DNA from 2 places in the Ralstonia sp. VS2407 genome. Region 1 is predicted to be linked to the other one. Evidence: predicted binding sites of a transcription regulator. Region 1 holds the regulator's gene; the other holds the start of a gene.
What was found. The regulator LexA, encoded in region 1, represses DNA repair genes until DNA is damaged. The targets are predictions, from matches to a motif close to ACTGTATNNNNATACAGT.

Region 1 (9,634 bases):
AATACCGCCTCAATCACCTGATTTTCAGCTATGCCAAGCCCTACATCGCGGTGATGGACGGTGTGGTCATGGGCGGTGGCATGGGCATCTCGCAAGGCGCATCGCTGCGCGTGGTGACCGAGCGCACCAAGATGGCCATGCCCGAAACCAATATCGGCTTGTTCCCAGACGTGGGCGGTGGCTGGTTCCTGGCGCGCGTGCCCGGCCATGTGGGCGAATATCTGGGCGTGACGGGGCAGATGATCGCAGCGGCGGACGCGTTGTCGGTGGGCCTTGCCGATTGCCACGTCACCACCGAGGCGCTGTCGGCCATCGTCCAGCGCCTGCACGACGGCAACTGGAGCAGCGCCGAGCAGATCGCCGCGTGTTTTACCGAAGCCGCTTCGGCGCCCGATGATGCCAAGGCCATCATCGCACCGCACCGCGAGGCCATCGATGACTGCTTCAGCCAGGGGAGCGTGCAAGGCATCTTCGCCGATCTGGCCGGCAGCACGGACGCCGAATGGGCAGCACAGACCGCCGCGCACATGGCCAAGCGCTCGCCGTTGATGATGGCGGTGACACTGGAGCTGATCCGCCGTGGCCGCCATACCACCTTGGCCGACGAGCTGCGCCGCGAACTCGACATGATGACGCACGTGTTTGCCGAAGGCGACGGTATCGAAGGCATTCGCGCGCTCGCGGTCGACAAGGACCATGCGCCCAAGTGGAAGCACACCAGCATCGACGCCGTGCGTGACGATGAAGTGACTGCGTTCTTTGTCTCGCCGTGGCGCCATGAGCAGCATCCGCTGCTGGGGCTGTCGGACTAGAACCGGTAAACTGCGCGCCTGGATTTTGAATCGTTGACTTGCTGTGACCGCTGAACGCCCCACGCCGAACCCCCGCCGCTTGTCGGTCGCGCCCATGATGGATTGGACGGACCGCCATTGCCGGTTCTTCCATCGCCAGATCTCGCGCCACACGTGGCTCTACACGGAAATGGTGACCACCGGCGCGCTGCTCCACGGCGACGTCCCGCGCCACCTCGATTTCGACGAGGTCGAGCATCCGGTGGCGCTCCAGCTGGGGGGCAGCGAACCTGATGATCTGGCACAGGCCGCGCGCCTCGGCCAGCAATGGGGCTACAAAGAGATCAACCTCAACTGCGGCTGCCCGTCTGAGCGCGTGCAACGTGGAGCATTCGGCGCATGTCTCATGGCCGAGCCCAAGCTGGTGGCGCAGGGCGTCAAGGCGATGCGCGATGCGGTGTCGATTCCGGTCACGGTCAAGCACCGCATCGGCATCGACGCCATCGAGACCTACGATTTCGTGCGGGATTTCGTCGGCACCATCGCCGAGGCGGGTTGCGAGACCTTCATCGTCCACGCGCGCAACGCCATCCTGAAAGGCCTGAGCCCCAAGGAAAACCGCGAGATTCCGCCGCTACGGTACGAAGTCGTCTACCAGCTCAAGCGCGATTTTCCGCATCTGGAAATCCTCCTTAACGGCGGGGTGCAGACGCTGGAGCAGGTCGACTCGCATCTCGCGCATGTGGATGGCGTCATGATCGGCCGCGAGGCGTATCACCATCCGCACCTGATGGCTGCGTTCGATGCGCGGTACTACTGCGCAGCTACGGAGGCCCCCACGCGCGCCGCGGTGGAAGAGGCGATGATCGGCTACGTCGGCCGCTGGGTGGAGCGCGGAGGCTACGCGGGGGCGGCGGTGCGGCACATGCTCGGACTGTATCGCGGTGTGGCGGGTGCCCGCGGCTGGCGGCGCGTGCTGTCGGATTCCAAGGCGCTGGGTCGCGTCAAGACGCTGGCCGACGCCCACGCGCTCTTCGACGAGGCGCGGGCGTACCTGCGGCGCGGCGAAGAATCAGGCGAGGAGGCGGTCGCCGTATAAATTGCGCGACCCCCCTAGGCACGCTGAAAGAATGTTTGTATAATTTCGTTTTTCGCCGAGCAGTTGTCAGTTTTGCTGTTCGCACGATGGTGGCTGTAGCTCAGTTGGTAGAGTCCCAGATTGTGATTCTGGTTGTCGTGGGTTCGAATCCCATCAGTCACCCCAAGGTTTCAATAAAAAAGCCCGCTTCTGCGGGCTTTTTTACGTCTGCGCGTCGGCTACCACCGTACCCTGGTGATACACCACCTTCCAGCCATCGGCCGTCCGCCGCCATAACGTCGCCCGGCGCGTCGTCCGGTTCGATTGCACCAAGGTGTACGTCAGCAAGTAGTTGTCGGGCGCGATCTCCTGGCAGCGGAAATCGCGCGTTTGCCAGAAATCCTCGCCGATATGGCCATGCCGGGCATCGAGAACGCCGAGCACATAGCTGCGGCTATAGCGTTGACCTGACGCACCGGTTTCCCAGAAATCTTCCGTGGTCATGCGCTCGAAGTCTTCGCGGCGCGTGCCCAATTCGGGGCGATGGAAGATGGGTTCGCGCCGGCGCAGTTCTTCCAGCACGCTCAGCAGAGCTGGGGCGGTATCCAGAGACGGTTCCATGCGGCAAGCCTCCTTGGAAAACTCCAAGCATACTGCTCAGCGTGCGTAGCTTAGCGTTTTTCGCGCCGCACAATGCGGGGCTTGCGCTTCGCCCCTATGATGGCGCCTTCGCCTTTTCCGGAAACCACTTCGATGCAACGCACTGCCCGTATTGGCCTGTCTTCGCTGACGATCGCACTGTCGCTGGCTTGCGGCACCGGCGCCTTTGCCGCCACGCTTCAGAAACCCCAGCTCGATGCGTTGCTCGCCGCTGAACAATCCTCGGCGTCGGCTGACCTGAACAGCTTTCTCGCGGCAGTCGCCAAGGCAGATCCGCAAGTTGCACGCAGTGTCGCCGCATACCAGAAGAAGGCCGTGCTCACTGGCGACGACCTCGTCAACATTGGGCGTCTGCTGGGTCTGTACAACCGCCTGCACAATCAGCAGGCCGTGATCGCCTCGATCGAGAGGATGGTCGCGCTGCCGACGGTGCGTGACGACAAAATTCCGCAATACGAGAACCCCGCCATCGTGGCGTTCGGCAAGCTGGTCGAGGGCATGGCGCGCGACTTCGGCCTGAAATACCGCAACGTCGACAACCGCGTCTTCGAAGTCACGCTGCCGGGCACAGGCTCTGACGAATTCGGCATCCTGACCCACGCCGACGTTGTGCCCGCCAAGGCGGAAGAATGGGTGCTCGGCGACGGCACCAAGCTCGATCCGTTCAAGGTCACGCGCGTCGGCAATCTGCTGTACGGCCGCGGCACGATTGACGACAAGGGGTCCATTGCTGCCGCGATGTACGCCATGAAAACGGTCAAGGACAGCGGCGTGCCGCTCGCGCGCACGATCCGCCTGATGATCGAAACCACCGAAGAAACCGGTGGCGATGGCATGAAGTACTACCGTGAACACACGCAATTGCCGGCGTACAACATCGTGCTCGACAGCAAGTACCCGGCCGTCGTTGCGGAGAAAGGCACCGGCGCATTGAAGGTGTTTTTCCCTGCGCAGGCCGGTGATGCGACGCACACGGCCATCGTTTCGATGACGGGCGCGGCGTCGGCCAGCTCCATCCCACAAACGGCCACGGCTACCCTCAAGGGCGGGGATCTGGGCGTGGCGGCCGCCGCGCTCGAAGCCAAACGCGATGCGTTTGTGAGTAGCTTGGCCGCACAGGGCAAGTTTGCAATTGACATCACGCACACCGCGGACAGCATCGTCGTGAAGGTGACCGGCACCTCCGCACACGGTTCGCGCCCGGAAGAGGGCGTGAACCCGCTGCCGCGCTTGGCGCTCTTCCTGCGTGCAGCTGATCTTGGCCTGGCAGACAACGCCTACGTCCACGCCGTGCGGTATCTGGCCGAAGTTTACGGCACCGATTACCTCGGCAACACCATGGGCGTGGCCTACAAGGATGACTTCATGGGCCCGCTCACCATCTCGCCTACGGTGATCGGCGACAAGAACGGCCGCGTGGAGGTGACCGCCAACGTGCGCATGCCGCGCGGCAAAACGCCCGATGCGCTGCGTGGCGAGATCGCCGGCAAGATCAACGCATGGGCCACCGCCAACCATGTCGCCCTGGAGATCAATCATGACCAGGGCAACTGGATGGCGCGCGATCCGAAGGGCGCGTGGTTGTCGACGCTGCTCAACATCTACGGCGACACGACTGGCCTCGACGCCAAGCCCGTCCCGACGGCCGGCAGCACGACCGCCAAGCTGATGCCGAATGCCATCAACTTCGGCCCGGCGATGCCCGGCAAGAAGTACACCGCGCACAACGCCAACGAGTACAAGGAAGTGCCGGACCTGGACCTCGATATGCAGATGTTCACCGAGATGCTGGTGCGCATTGGCAATCTGCCTTACATGCAGTAACCGCCGGGAACCGCCATGAACATCATCCGCGCCAAGTCGTTTACTGCTGAGCATGCCTGGGGCGCGCTCGACATTGCCAACATGAGCGGCATTACCACGCGCTTGCATTGGACCGACCAGCCTTATCGCTGGCATGTGAACGATGGCGAGGAGGTGTTCGTGGTGCTCGACGGCACGGTCGACATGCATTACCGCGAAGCCGGCGAAGAGAAGGTCGCGGTGCTGGAGCCCGGTGACATCTTCTTCGCCGGTGTCGGCTGCGAGCACGTGGCGCACCCGCGCGGCGAGGCAAGAATTCTCGTTGTCGAGAAAGCGGGGAGCGTGTAGCGGATCGCCAGCCGGTTGCGGCGAAAAAAAAGCCCGCAATGTGCGGGCTTCGAATTCAGCGATCTCATTGCCCCTGAGGGCATTGGCAATACTACTGTCACGTACGCCAAACAACATCGGGGTAAACGTCCGTTTTGCTGAGGGAACATCGTTGAATGTGCTGCTGCAGCAACTTGCGAACAAAAAAACAGCCCGCTCAAGCGGCGGGCCGAAAATCAGTTGAAGAAAGCCCTGTCCTCAGGGCAGGGCAAGTGTATGAAATCAGTTGCGGCGGCAGCATTGGGGTATGCCCTGATCGGCTGCGGTAGCGCCATGCAAAGCCCTTCATCGTCGTCTTCCCTTAGCAGCTTTCGGCGCCAGCAGCACGTGAACCCGCCGGAATCGCATCCAGCATGCGGCAGATGGCGGCCATGCTGCCGACCATCGTACGGCGCTGCTCCCCCTGATAAATGCGCACGCCCTGGGTTTGGCGGAAGGGCACCGGCTGTACCGGACGGCGGCGGGAAGACATCGATCCGAGTCGCATGGCAGACCTCGTGAGTTCGGGTGGAAAAGCGAGTGGCAAGACTCCGCCCTGGCGGGCCGATGGCTCACCTCCAGGTTGGATCAAACGGCCAAGGTTTGGCGCTGGGATGCGCCGGAGACTTACGGAGCAGCGGGCCGGATCAGACCGACGGCCAAGCCCTCCAGGTGAAACTCATCACGATCCAGATCAACGTGGATCGGTTCGAAATCCGGATTCTCGGCAATCAGTTCGACATGGCGGCCTTTGCGCTGGAAGCGCTTGACCGTGACGTCGTCGCCCAATCGAGCAACAACGATCTTGCCGTTGGTGGCTTCGGCAGCGCGCTGCACGGCCAGCAGATCACCGTCCAGAATGCCGGCGTCGCGCATGCTCATGCCACGCACCTTCAGCAGAAAATCGGGCTGCGCAGAAAACAGCGACGGATCGACCTGATACTGGCGATCAATGTGCTCTGCAGCCAGGATCGGACTGCCGGCAGCCACACGGCCCACCAACGGCAGCGTCAATTGCATCAACCCCATCGACGGCAGCGAGAACTGATGCTGCGCCGTGTCGCCGGCCGCCCGCAGCCGAATGCCGCGCGAGGCGCCAGGCGTCAGTTCGATCACGCCCTTGCGTGCCAGCGCGCGCAGGTGTTCCTCGGCCGCATTGGGCGATGAAAAACCGAACTCTGCGGCAATCTCGGCGCGTGTGGGCGGGAAGCCCGTGCGCTGGATCGTCTGACGGATCAAGTCGTAAATCTGCTGTTGGCGAGGGGTGAGGGCGGCCATTGGCGTACTGTATATTTGAACAGGTGCTGTGATTTTATACAGTGACGCGGGAAGCGCAAGTGATTTTGTTGTGATGTGTTGCGTGAGCACCCGGCCCTTATGACCGGCGTCAAAACCTATGCGACTGGTTAGAAGCTTATGCGCAATCCATGCAGGCGCGGCCGCGGCGAATCGCATAAAATCAAGGTCTTGACCGATTTTTTGCATCGCCACATAGCCCGATTGAGCCTCGTTGGGCTGGCCCGAACGTCACCATGTCCGCCTTCAATCAAGAGACCGTTCTGAGCGTCCATCACTGGAACGACTCGCTGTTCAGCTTCAAGACCACGCGCGATCAGGCGCTGCGCTTCCATAACGGCCACTTCGTCATGATTGGGCTGGAGGTCGAGGGCAAGCCGCTGATGCGCGCCTACAGCATCGCCAGCCCGAACTATGAAGAGCACCTCGAGTTCTTCAGCATCAAGGTGCAGAACGGCCCGCTGACGTCGCGCCTGCAGCATCTGAAGGTGGGCGACAAGCTGCTGGTGAGCAAGAAGCCGGTCGGCACGCTCGTGCTGGATGATCTGCTGCCCGGCAAGAACCTGTATCTGTTCGGCACTGGCACCGGCCTCGCGCCCTTCATGAGCATCATCCAAGACCCGGACACTTACGAGCGCTTCGAGAAGGTCGTGCTGCTGCACGGCGTGCGCCAAGTGAGCGAGCTGGCCTATGCCGACTTCATCACCCGCGAATTGCCGAATAACGAGTTCTTCGGCGATCAGGTGCGCGAGAAGCTGATCTACTACCCGACCGTCACGCGCGAGCCGTTCCGCAACATGGGCCGCCTGACCGACCTCGTCGATAACGGCAAGCTTTCTGCCGACATCGGCCTGCCCCCGATGGACCCGGCTGTCGACCGGGCGATGATTTGCGGCAGCCCGGCCATGCTGGAAGACACCTGCAAGCTGCTTGATGCCCGCGGTTTCAAGATTTCGCCGCGTATGGGCGAAGCCGGGGACTACGTGATCGAGCGCGCCTTCGTCGAGAAATAATCGACACGGCTCCCGCTGCAAACGCCGGCCTGTGTGCCGGCGTTTTGTTTTCTGGGCGCACAGGGCAATCCCGCGTCGGCAAAGGCGGGGCGGGCGGATACAATGCGCGCCTTGCCCACAACGCATGTCTGCAACGATGTCCTTGCCTACCATCGCCATCCTCGCCACCGGCGGCACAATCGCCGGCTCTGCTGACGACGCTGGCTCCGCCGCACGCTATCGCGCTGGCGCCGTCCCCATCGATCAACTGCTTGCGGCCAGCAAGCTCGGTTTGGAGCGCCTTGCCAACGTGCGCGCCGAGCAGGTCGCCCAGATCGACAGCAAGGACCTGACGTTCGACGTGTGGGAAAAACTGGTGGCGCGGATCCGTCACTGGATCGACGTCGAGCGTGTGGACGGCGTGGTCATCACGCACGGCACCGACACGCTGGAAGAAACCGCGATGCTGCTGCACCTGACGCAGCAGACCGATACGCCGATTGTTCTGACGGCGGCGATGCGGCCGTCGACGTCGCTGTCGGCGGATGGGCCGTTGAATCTGCTGAATGCGGTGCGGCTGGCAGCCAGTCCATCGGCGCGCGGGCGCGGCGTTCTGGTTGCGCTCAACCAGCGTGTGCATGCCGCTCGCGATGTGCAGAAGGGACACACTTACGCGGTCGAGGCGTTTGTCTCGCCGGACACGGGCCCGCTGGGTTTTGTGCTCGACGCGCAAGTACAGTTTCAGCGTGCAGCGCAGCGTGTAGCCGCAACCGACGTGCTGCCGATGCCGCCCGCAGGCCAGTGGCCGTGGGTTGAGGTTGTGGCGAGCTATGCGCAGCCCGATACGCGCTTGGTTGATGCCCTGGTCGCCGCTGGCGTGAAGGGGCTGGTCGTTGCCGCAACCGGCGCGGGCTCCATCCATGCGAATCTTGAGGCGGCGCTGAACCGAGCGAGTCAGCAGGGCGTTTTCGTGCTGCGTTCCACGCGTACCGGTGCCGGCGTGGTGCCCGCGCAGCCGGGCGGAGAGCGCTGGGCATCGAGCGGCTCGCTGAACCCCTATAAGGCGCGTGTGCTGCTGACGTTGCTTCTGGCCTCGGGCCGCGCCCAGGCAGAAGTTGCCTCCCTGCAGCAAGTCATTGATCGATATTGAAAAAATCGCCAAGGCCTGCGTATAATGGCAGGCTAACCAACCTTGCTGCACCGGAGTGTGACGCCCGGGCGGCTTAATCCACAAGGAGCGTCAATGCGTCATTACGAAATCGTATTCATCGTCCATCCGGACCAGAGCGAGCAAGTGCCCGCGATGATCGAGCGCTACAAGAGCACGGTCACCACGCAAGGCGGCCAAGTGCACCGCGTCGAGGACTGGGGCCGTCGTCAACTGGCCTACATGATCCAGAAGCTCGCGAAGGCTCACTACGTGTGCCTGAACATCGAGTGCGGCAAGGAAACCCTGGCTGAGCTCGAGCACGCGTTCAAGTTCAACGACGCCGTGCTGCGTCACCTCATCGTTCAGACCAAGAAGGCTGAAACGGCGCCGTCGCCGATGATGAAGGAAGTCGCACGCGAAGAGGCCAAGAAGGCCGCCGCTCAGACCGAACAGGCCGCCTGATGCCGCGTGGTGCTGCGCAAGCCTGATCGCGCATCGCCAGCATGAACGAAACCTACGGGGACAACGCCATCAACCGCCTGCAGCTCGTTGCCACTCTGGTCGAGCGCGAGGTGATGCGATACACCCCGGCCGGCGTGCCGATCGTCAACTGTCTGCTGGCATACAGCGGGCAGGCGGTCGAAGCGCAGACAGTGCGGCAGATCGAGTTTTCGATGGAAGCACTGGCAGCCGGCAAGATGGCTTCCGTTCTGGATCGCATCGCTCCGGGCACCGTCCTGGATTGCGTAGGATTCCTGGCTCGCAAGCACCGCAGCAGTAAGGCACTGGTCTTTCACATCTCCGGATGTAACGTATTCGTAAAGGATTGAATCATGGCATTCATGAACAAGAAGCAGCGCGACGCGAAGAACAAGAAGCGCTTCCAGCAGCAAAACCCGTTGTTCAAGCGCAAGAAGTTCTGCCGCTTCACCGTGGCCGGCGTTGAGCAGATCGACTACAAGGATCTGGACACGCTCAAGGACTTCATCGGCGAGAACGGTAAGATCACCCCGGCCCGCCTGACCGGCACGCGCGCGATCTATCAGCGCCAGCTGGACACGGCCATCAAGCGCGCACGTTTCCTCGCGCTGATGCCGTACACCGATCAGCACAAGCACTAATCAGCGGGATAAGGAGAACTCACAATGCAAATTATTCTGCTCGAGAAGGTCGTCAACCTGGGTAACCTGGGCGACGTGGTGCGTGTGAAGGACGGTTACGCTCGTAACTTCCTGATCCCGAACAAGCAAGCCCGCCGCGCCACGGATTCCGCCATCAAGGAATTCGAAGCCCGCCGCGCTGAGCTGGAAAAGCTGGCAGCTGAAAAGCTGGCTGCTGCGCAAGCCGAAGGCGAGAAGCTGAATGGCCTGACGCTGCAACTGTCGCAAAAGGCTGGTGTGGACGGCCGCCTGTTTGGCTCCGTCACCAACCACGACATCGCTGATGCACTGGTTGCTCAAGGGTTCAAGGTCGAGAAGGCGCAAGTGCGTCTGCCGAA
Region 2 (9,634 bases), on a different contig from region 1:
GCGCCGTGCGATCCGAACTGTCGGCGATATGCGCGAGCGTGCGGCGCAGTTCATCGGGCGATTGTTCGCGCTGGGCCAGCTCGGCCTGCATGCGCAGCCCGGCCAGCGGCGTCTTCATCTGATGCGCGGCATCCGCAATGAAGCGCTTCTGCGTATGCACCGATTGCTCCAGCCGCCCCAGCAGATCATTGAACGACGCCACCAGCGGCGTCAGTTCCTGGGGCGCGGCGCCTTCATCGATGGGGCTGGTGTCGCCCGGGTTGCGCGCGCGAATGCGTTCCTGAATCGCATTGAGCGGCGCCAGCCCGCGCGTGAGGCCGAACCACACCAGTATCACCGCCAACGGCAGGATCACGAACTGCGGCAGGATCACGCCCTTGATGATTTCGTTGGCGAGTTGCGCGCGCTTGTCGAGCGTCTCCGCCACCTGCACCAGCGCGGGCTTGCCGTCGGAGCCCGGCCGCTGCACGAAGGTATACGCAACACGAATCTCTGCGCCGTGGATGTGGTCGTCGCGCAGTTGCACGAGGCCACCGGCGTTGGCGTCTTCTTCGGGCGGCAGCGGGAGGTCGCGATCACCCGAGACAAACTCACCGTTGGTGCCGAGCACCTGGTAGTAGATATTGTCGGTTTCGTCCGCACGCAAAATCTCACGCGCCGAGATCGGCAGTTGCAGCGTCACGCGTCCATTCACCTCGCGCAACTGCTGGCTGAGCACGATCGCGCTCGATTCCAGCGCGCGGTCATATGGCGCATTCGCAATCGACTTGGCCACCAGGTACGTCACCGCAATGCTCATCGGCCACAGCAACAGCAGCGGCGCGAGCATCCAGTCGAGAATTTCGCCGAAGAGGGATCGGGCGACGGGCCGCGTGGCGTCGTCTTCGAGGTGGGGGAGGGTGTCGGCGAGGTCGCTGTCCTCGTCACGGCCATTGGGCCCGGGCGCCGCATCGCCGCGCTCGCGCAGCGACGCGCGATGCCGACGCCACGGCCAGGCCAGCCGGTCACCCATGGGCAGCTGTCGCGGTGGTGGTCGTTGGGGTGGCCATGCGTTCCAGGCAATAGCCCAGCCCGCGCACGGTCGCGATGCGGATGCCTTCCACCTCGATCTTCTTGCGCAGCCGGTGGATGTAGACCTCGATGGCGTTGTTGCTGACTTCCTCGCCCCAGCCGCAGAGGTGGTCGACCAACTGCTCTTTCGAGACCAGGCGGCCGACGCGCGCCAGCAGGATCTCCAGCAGCCCGATCTCACGCGCCGACAGTTCCACCACCTGGTCGTGGATATAGGCGATGCGCCCGACCTGGTCGAACGCCAGCGGCCCATGGCGCACGAGCGTGGCGCCCCCGCCGGTGCCGCGCCGCACCAGCGCACGCACGCGCGCTTCCAGTTCGGATAGCGCGAACGGCTTGGCCATGTAATCGTCGGCGCCCAGGTCCAGGCCCTTGACGCGTTCCTCCACACTGTCGGCGGCGGTCAGGATCAGCACCGGCAGCATGGCCCCGCGCGAGCGCAGGCGTTTGAGGACCTCCAGCCCCGACATGCGCGGCAGGCCCACGTCGAGAATCAGCAGATCATAGGTCTGTGCCGTCTGCGCGGACAGAGCCGCGTCGGCAGTCGCCCCATCGGAGGCTTGGTCGACGGCGTAACCCGCCTGGCGTAGCGAGCGTGTGAGCCCGTCAGCCAGCGTGGCGTCGTCTTCGGCAATCAGGATGCGCATGCGTGTCTCCCCGCGATGCCGGGCAAGATGTCTTGCCCATCCCGCCCGCTACATTGTTTTCGCGCGACATATGTTCTGGAGACTTGTCAAAACCACTGGTTTTTTATACAGTACTCCGAATTCGCGGTGCTGTAGTCTTGGCGGCGCTAAAGTCATGGAATGGGTCGCGTCGGGGCAATCAGCCAGCGGCCCGTTGTTGCAGGCAACCGCTGGAATCGCAAGCCCTTGCGGCCCATTTATACACCAATTTGCACGAAGGACGACCATGGAAGACGGTAAGAAGGCAGCCGCGATGAGCGCGGAAAAGCAGAAGGCGCTGGCTGCCGCGCTCGCGCAGATCGAAAAGCAGTTCGGCAAGGGCTCCATCATGAAGATGGGCGACGCCGAGGTCGAGCCGGTCCAGGTCGTGTCGACGGGTTCGCTGGGGCTGGACGTGGCGCTGGGCGTTGGCGGCCTGCCGCGCGGCCGCGTCATTGAAATCTACGGTCCGGAATCGTCGGGCAAGACCACGCTGACACTGCAAGTGGTTGCCGAGATGCAGAAGCTGGGCGGTACTTGCGCCTTCATCGACGCAGAACATGCGCTTGACGTCACTTATGCTGACAAGATTGGCGTCAGCGTGCCGGACTTGCTGATCTCCCAGCCGGACACGGGTGAACAGGCCCTGGAAATTGCCGATGCGCTGGTGCGCTCGGGCTCGGTCGACCTGATCGTCATCGACTCGGTGGCCGCGCTGGTGCCGAAGGCTGAAATTGAAGGCGAAATGGGCGACGCGTTGCCGGGCCTGCAGGCCCGTCTGATGAGCCAGGCGCTGCGCAAACTGACCGGCACCATCAAGAAGACCAATTGCATGGTCATCTTCATCAACCAGATCCGCATGAAGATCGGCGTGATGTTCGGCTCGCCGGAAACGACCACGGGTGGTAACGCGCTCAAGTTCTACGCTTCGGTGCGTCTGGACATCCGCCGCATCGGCTCGATCAAGAAGGGCGACGACGTGGTCGGCAACGAGACCAAGGTCAAGGTCGTCAAGAACAAGGTGGCGCCGCCGTTCCGCGAGGCCATCTTCGACATCCTGTATGGCCAGGGCGTGTCGCGCGAGGGCGAAATCATCGACCTCGGTGTGGAAGCCAAGATTGTTGAAAAGTCCGGCGCCTGGTACAGCTACGGCGGCGAGCGCATCGGCCAAGGCCGCGACAACTGCCGTGAATACCTGCGTGAGAACCCCGACCTTGCCCGCGACATCGAAAACAAGGTTCGCGAAGCACTGGGCGTGACGCCGATGGGCGCCATCGCAGTGGCCGAGGAAGTCGGAGAAGAGTAATTGGGTTGGCCGTCGACGCAGATCGACGGCTCTATCGAGCTTCATACGCCTGCCGTCCCCCAACGGTGGGCGTTTTCTTTTTGAGCCTGGAACCGTATGCCGTTGCCGCGCCCACCGTTATCGCTCAAGGCTCGTGCGCTGGGCTATCTGTCTCGGCGCGAGCACAGCCGCATCGAATTGCGCCGTAAGTTGGCTCCGCACGCCGCATCCGCCGAGGAGGTCGACGCGCTGCTGGATTGGCTGGAAGGCGAGAACTGGCTCTCCAACACACGGTTTGCCGAAAGCATGGTGCACCGCCGCGCAGGTCGCTACGGTACAGCGCGCTTGATGCAGGAGCTGAAAACGCATCAGCTGGGCGCAGAGACGCTGGGCGAGGTCAAGGCCCAACTGCAAAGCACGGAAGCGGCACGGGCGAAAGCCCTGTGGGAAAAGCGCTTCGGCCGCCCACCGGCCGACTTGGCCGAACGGGCCAAGCAGGTGCGATACATGATGGCGCGTGGATTCTCCAGGGCCGTGGTCTCGCGCATCATTGCAGGCACCGATGAACTGCTCGAAGATGGGGACGGGTCGGACTGAGTACTGTCGATCTTGCAACAATTCGTCCGGACAATTCATTTGTGTGCGGATCGCGTGAGTTGCACCTCTCGAGGTTGTTGCAACCACTTTCACACTGCATTGCAGCACGCGACCTGCCCGGTCGTGGCGACGTGTTAAAATCCAAGTCTTTGATATCGCCCTCAATTCTGGTTGCTGGGCGGTAGTGTTCGTGTGTGGCGGCTGATGCGCTTCTACATACGTCCTGCAGGCGATGCGCGAGATCCGCGTGCGCCGCCTCCATCGGTCCTATCGGTCTGTCTGGTCCATGCCTCTGTCTGCCCCCGTCCCGCGCGTCATGCGCCACCGCCGTGCCATCACGGTGGAGGCCTATTTGCGGGAAGACGGCTTGTGGGACATCGAAGCGCGCCTGACCGACACCAAACCACGCGACATCCCCCTGGCCAGCGGCGGCGTGCGCCCCGAGGGCCAGCCGCTGCATGACCTGTGGCTGCGCGTGACGATCGATACCCGCATGAACGTCGTGGATGCCGAAGCGTGTTCCGACTGGGTGCCGTACCCCACACATTGCGACACGATTGGCCCCGCCTACCGAAAGCTCATCGGCCTGAACCTGATGAAGGGATTTCGAAAGGCCTCGCGTGAGAGACTTGGCGGCGTGGCGGGTTGTACGCATCTGACCGAGCTGTGTGGCGTGCTGCCGACCGCCGCCATCCAGGCCTTCGCGGGCGACGTCTTCCCGGTGCGCGACAACTCGAACGACCTCCGGCCTGTCGAGCCCGGTGAAAAACCGCCTTATCAACTCCACGGCTGCCATGCCCTGCATCTTGAGGGCGAGGTGGTCCGCAAGCATTACCCGCGCTGGTTTGCATATCAGCCCGAAGCCAAGATCCAACCGCCACCCACCGAACTGTCGCCTGAGCCCTCGTCCTGAAGGGCACCGCGCTGTTCGCGTTTTCAATACTCATCACACTCACTCTGCCTAGCAAAGGAAACACGCATGAATATCCATGAGTACCAAGGCAAGGAAATCCTGCGCAAATACAATGTGCCGGTTCCGCGCGGCATTCCGGCCTTCTCGGTCGACGAGGCTATCAAGGCCGCAGAAACCCTGGGCGGCCCGGTGTGGGTCGTGAAGGCGCAGATTCATGCGGGCGGCCGTGGCAAGGGCGGCGGCGTGAAGGTGGCCAAGAGCATGGAGCAGGTCAAGGAATACGCCAGCAGCATCCTGGGCATGACGCTGGTGACGCACCAGACCGGTCCGGAAGGCAAGCTGGTCAAGCGTCTGCTGATCGAAGAAGGCGCGGACATCAAGAAGGAACTGTACGTGTCGCTGGTGGTGGACCGTGTGTCGCAGCAGGTCGCGCTGATGGCCTCGAGCGAAGGCGGCATGGACATCGAAGAAGTCGCAGAATCGCACCCGGAAAAAATCCACACGCTTCTGATCGATCCGCAAGCCGGCCTGCAAGACGCCCAGGCTGACGACATCGCCCGCAAGATCGGCGTGCCCGACGCGAGCGTGCCGCAAGCCCGTCAAGCCCTGCAGGGCCTGTACAAGGCATTCTGGGAAACCGACGCTTCGCAAGCTGAAATCAACCCGCTGATCCTGACCGGCGACGGCAAGGTCATCGCGCTGGACGCCAAGTTCAACTTCGATTCGAACGCGCTGTTCCGTCACCCGGAAATCGTTGCCTACCGCGATCTGGATGAAGAAGACCCGGCTGAAATCGAAGCCTCGAAGTTCGACCTGGCCTACATCTCGCTCGACGGCAACATCGGTTGCCTGGTGAACGGCGCCGGCCTGGCCATGGCCACGATGGACACCATCAAGCTGTTCGGTGGCGAGCCGGCCAACTTCCTCGATGTGGGCGGCGGTGCCACCACTGAGAAGGTGACCGAAGCCTTCAAGCTGATGCTGAAGAACCCGGACGTGAAGGCCATTCTGGTCAACATCTTCGGCGGCATCATGCGTTGCGACGTGATCGCCGAAGGCGTGATCGCGGCGGCGAAGGCTGTGTCGCTGTCGGTGCCGCTGGTCGTGCGCATGAAGGGCACCAACGAAGACCTCGGCAAGAAGATGCTGGCTGACTCGGGTCTGCCCATCATTGCCGCAGACACGATGGCAGAGGCCGCCGAGAAGGTCGTGGCCGCAGCCGCCGGCAAGTAAGCCGCCCGCTGACCCAACCATACGCGAACGCGAGTTGCGCCCGCTGCTGAGTACGTCGGCGCGGCTCGCTGCATAAAAGGATTACAGCATGTCGATTCTGATCAACAAAGATACCAAGGTCATCACCCAGGGGATCACCGGTAAGACCGGCCAGTTCCACACCCGCGGCTGCCGCGATTACGCCAACGGCAAGAACTGCTTCGTCGCAGGCGTGAACCCGAAGAAGGCCGGCGAAGACTTCGAAGGCATTCCCATCTACGCAACCGTCAAGGACGCCAAGGCACAGACCGGCGCGACCGTGTCGGTGATCTACGTGCCGCCCGCAGGCGCCGCTGACGCCATCTGGGAAGCTGTCGAAGCCGAACTGGACCTGGTGGTTTGCATCACCGAAGGCATCCCCGTGCGCGACATGATGATGGTCAAGGACAAGATGCGTAAGGCCGGCAGCAAGACGCTGCTGCTGGGCCCGAACTGCCCGGGCCTGATCACGCCGGACGAAATCAAGATCGGCATCATGCCGGGCCACATCCACCGCAAGGGCCGCATCGGCGTGGTGTCGCGCTCGGGCACGCTGACGTACGAAGCCGTGGGCCAGCTGACCGCGCTGGGCCTGGGCCAATCGTCGGCAGTCGGTATCGGCGGCGACCCGATCAACGGTCTGAAGCACATCGACGTGATGAAGATGTTCAACGACGATCCGGAAACGGACGCCGTGGTCATGATTGGTGAGATCGGCGGTCCGGACGAAGCCAACGCGGCTTACTGGATCAAGGACAACATGAAGAAGCCGGTGGTTGGCTTCATCGCTGGCGTGACCGCGCCTCCGGGCAAGCGCATGGGCCACGCCGGCGCGCTGATCTCGGGCGGTGCCGACACCGCGCAAGCGAAGCTGGACATCATGGAAGCCTGCGGCATCAAGACCACCAAGAACCCGTCGGAAATGGCACGTCTGCTCAAGGCGATGCTGTAATCGGCAAGGTTTGAGGTTATGCGAGAACGGGAGGCCTGGCCTCCCGTTTTTGTTTGGTCGCGACGCAGCATGCGATCCAGGCACGACATGTGTATAAGCAAACAAGATGCTGCAAGCGGGCTCACCGCAAGCCAACCCAAAGGACATCTACGAGAACACTATGGCGCTCACCTCAAGCGCATTCTGGTTCGCACTCGGCTCCATCATCCTGACCAACATCGTGCTGTCGGGCGACAACGCGGTCGTCATCGCGCTGGCCGCGCGCAACCTACCCAAGCGCCAGCAGAAACAGGCCATTTTCTGGGGCAGCGCCGGCGCGATTGTGCTGCGCGTCGTGCTGACCGTGCTGGCCGTCAAGCTGCTTGCGCTGCCGTATCTGAAAACGATTGGCGCGCTGCTGCTCGCCTACATCGGCGTGAAGCTGCTCACGGAAGCCGAAGATGAAGCCGCCGATCGCCATCAGCGTGCCGGCCTATGGCCCGCCATCCAGACAATCCTTATCGCCGACTTTGTGATGTCGCTCGATAACGTCGTCGCCGTGGCTGCCGCTGCGGAGAAAGGGCCGCCGGGCACGACGTTTCTGCTGCTGGTGCTGGGGCTTGGCTTCTCGGTGCCGTTGATCGTGTTCGGCAGCACGCTGCTGGTAGGGATCATGGCGCGCTTCCCGGTCATCATCACGCTCGGGGCGGCACTGCTTGGGTATCTGGCTGGCGACATGCTGGTCACCGATCCCGTTGATGCCGTGTGGTTTGAGCACGTGGTCCCGTATGCGGACGTGGTGGTGGGATGCGTTGGAGCGCTGTTGGTGGTGGGCGTAGGCCGCTGGCTCGGCCGGCGAACGTTGCGCCAGGTCTAGTCCGAAGGGTTCCCCCCGAAAGTAGGTGATGACGGGTTCTGTCGAGAATTCTGTCAAGAACGGTCAGATTTGGCCTCGAATTCCGGCCAAAGTGCGCCAGTTTTTGCGCGGATACACAATGTGTGCCATGGCATGGTCCCTGCAAGGTGGCCTCCCAACAACAAAATGCCTTTTGGGGAGAGGTCATGGGCTTCAAGTACAGCAAGGGAACAAGGCGTCGGGCGCGCGGCTTTACGCTGATCGAACTGATGATCGTAGTGGCGATTGTTGGGATTTTGGCGGCGTTGGCGATTCCGGCGTATCAGGACTATGCGATTCGGTCGCGGGTGACGGAGGGGCTGATCATTGCGGTGCAGGCGAAGGCGTTGGTAGTTGAAAACGCCGCAAACGCACAAAGCAGCCTGTCCTTGGGCGCTGCTTCGCTACCGGCCACACGCAATGTGGCCTCGTTAGATATTGATGGTAGCTCTGGAGAAATTTCCATCGGGTTCACCTCCAGCGTGGCCGGAGCCGGCAGCAACACGCTAATTCTCACGCCTTACTCGGGCACTGCGTCCTCTACATACGCGAATCTCAGTGCGGGGTCGGCTCCTCCTGCCGTCGTTATGTGGGTATGCTCGGCGAATGGCAAACAAATGCCACCGAACGTCAACCGCATCGGGACGCCAACTCTGGATGCTCGATATGCTCCGGCGGAGTGTAGATAGCGGCCCTTGCGCTCAGTCGAGGCCCTATGCGCCGTTTTCATGTAAGCTGCCGGCCACTGGTGACTTGGTGTCAGCTCCATAGAAATTGACGATCCACGTCATGGCATGTCAAAAACTGTCACTTCATGCCCAAGCAGTAGAGCGAATAGCGACAGTTTTGACACACAAGCTCACGGAATCGAGGTGGCACAGTCCCTGCTCTAATAGCCCTGCATCATCCTTAACCAAATTTTTCCGGGGGAAAATTCAATGAAATCGATGCGTCGTCTGAACAAGCGTGTCCAGAAGGGTTTCACGCTGATCGAACTGATGATCGTGGTCGCAATCGTCGGTATTCTGGCTGCAATCGCCATTCCGGCGTACCAGGACTACACGATCCGTTCGCGCGTGACGGAAGGCCTGTCGCTGGCTGCTGCAACCAAGGTGCTGGTGGCTGAAAATGCCGCCAACGGTATCGACGCTGCGACTGGCTTTACTCCTCCGGGCTCGACCAAGAACGTTTCCAGCCTCAACGTGGCCTCGGGTACCGGTGTGATTACTGTTACCTATAATTCGAATGCTGGCAGCGGTGACCTGACGATTACGCCTTACTACACGAGCGGTGCGACCGGCACGAATCTGTCGACGGGGGTCGTTCCTACTGCCCCGATTCAATGGCGTTGTGCCGCCGCTGGCGCGTCGGCTCCCTCGGGCGTCACCATTACGGCAGGGTCGTTGCTGGCTAAGTACGCTCCGGCAGAGTGCCGTTAAGTTACACTGCCTTGCATAGCAAGAGCGCCTTCGGGCGCTCTTTTTGTTTCAAGCGTTTCTTAGGCGTACTCACAGATGCGTCGATTTCCCATCCTGTTGTTGCCTGTCTGGCTTGCGTTAGGGGTGTGCTGGCTTATTCCTTTTCTGATCGCACCGCATACCTATCCTATTCCGACCTTTTATTCAGAATCTGCTGCCGCGATTTGTTGGATCGTTTTCGCGGTCGTGGTGCTGGGTAGGACGTGGAATCGAGCGGCCGGTTTGCCAAGCGCTGCTTTGGCGCCATTAGCGTTGGTCGTGGTGTTGATCGCGCAGTTGGCGATTGCGCCACCGCTGAATCCTTTCTTCTCCTTCGGGGCGATTGTCACCTTGCTGGCTGCTGCGGCCATTTGCGGATTGGGCCTGCGGTGCCGGGAAATGCCGGGCGTGCTGACTGCAATCGCGGCCGCGGTCATTGTTGGAGGCTTGCTGACCGTCGTTATCGAGCTACTGCAGCTATTCCGCGTGTCGAATTTACCCAGCGCCTTTTTCTCCATGGCGCCCACGGGCATTGCTCGGCGCATGTGGGGCAATTTGAATCAGCCCAA

Region 2: recA (recombinase RecA) is a predicted target of LexA. The motif match lies at 1,813-1,830, and genes of this name have one in related genera.

What each region holds. Positions count from the first base shown of each region.
Region 1 is NZ_JBRFVG010000001.1:643,590-653,223, forward strand. It holds gene ACU8YE_RS03025 (enoyl-CoA hydratase/isomerase family protein) at 1-812, shown strand, start outside; gene dusA (tRNA dihydrouridine(20/20a) synthase DusA) at 856-1,890, shown strand; tRNA gene ACU8YE_RS03035 (tRNA-His) at 1,980-2,055, shown strand; gene ACU8YE_RS03040 (nuclear transport factor 2 family protein) at 2,092-2,490, opposite strand; gene ACU8YE_RS03045 (dipeptidase) at 2,623-4,353, shown strand; gene ACU8YE_RS03050 (cupin) at 4,369-4,680, shown strand; gene ACU8YE_RS03055 (hypothetical protein) at 5,021-5,206, opposite strand; gene lexA (transcriptional repressor LexA) at 5,326-5,976, opposite strand; gene ACU8YE_RS03065 (ferredoxin--NADP reductase) at 6,231-7,007, shown strand; gene ACU8YE_RS03070 (asparaginase) at 7,144-8,136, shown strand; gene rpsF (30S ribosomal protein S6) at 8,230-8,598, shown strand; gene priB (primosomal replication protein N) at 8,640-8,966, shown strand; gene rpsR (30S ribosomal protein S18) at 8,979-9,257, shown strand; gene rplI (50S ribosomal protein L9) at 9,282-9,634, shown strand, end outside.
Region 2 is NZ_JBRFVG010000007.1:191,800-201,433, forward strand. It holds gene ACU8YE_RS14085 (sensor histidine kinase) at 1-1,012, opposite strand, end outside; gene ACU8YE_RS14090 (response regulator) at 1,005-1,718, opposite strand; gene recA (recombinase RecA) at 1,984-3,042, shown strand; gene recX (recombination regulator RecX) at 3,139-3,618, shown strand; gene ACU8YE_RS14105 (DUF2889 domain-containing protein) at 3,905-4,531, shown strand; gene sucC (ADP-forming succinate--CoA ligase subunit beta) at 4,598-5,764, shown strand; gene sucD (succinate--CoA ligase subunit alpha) at 5,853-6,734, shown strand; gene ACU8YE_RS14120 (TerC family protein) at 6,895-7,590, shown strand; gene ACU8YE_RS14125 (pilin) at 7,776-8,297, shown strand; gene ACU8YE_RS14130 (pilin) at 8,547-9,047, shown strand; gene ACU8YE_RS14135 (Wzy polymerase domain-containing protein) at 9,123-9,634, shown strand, end outside.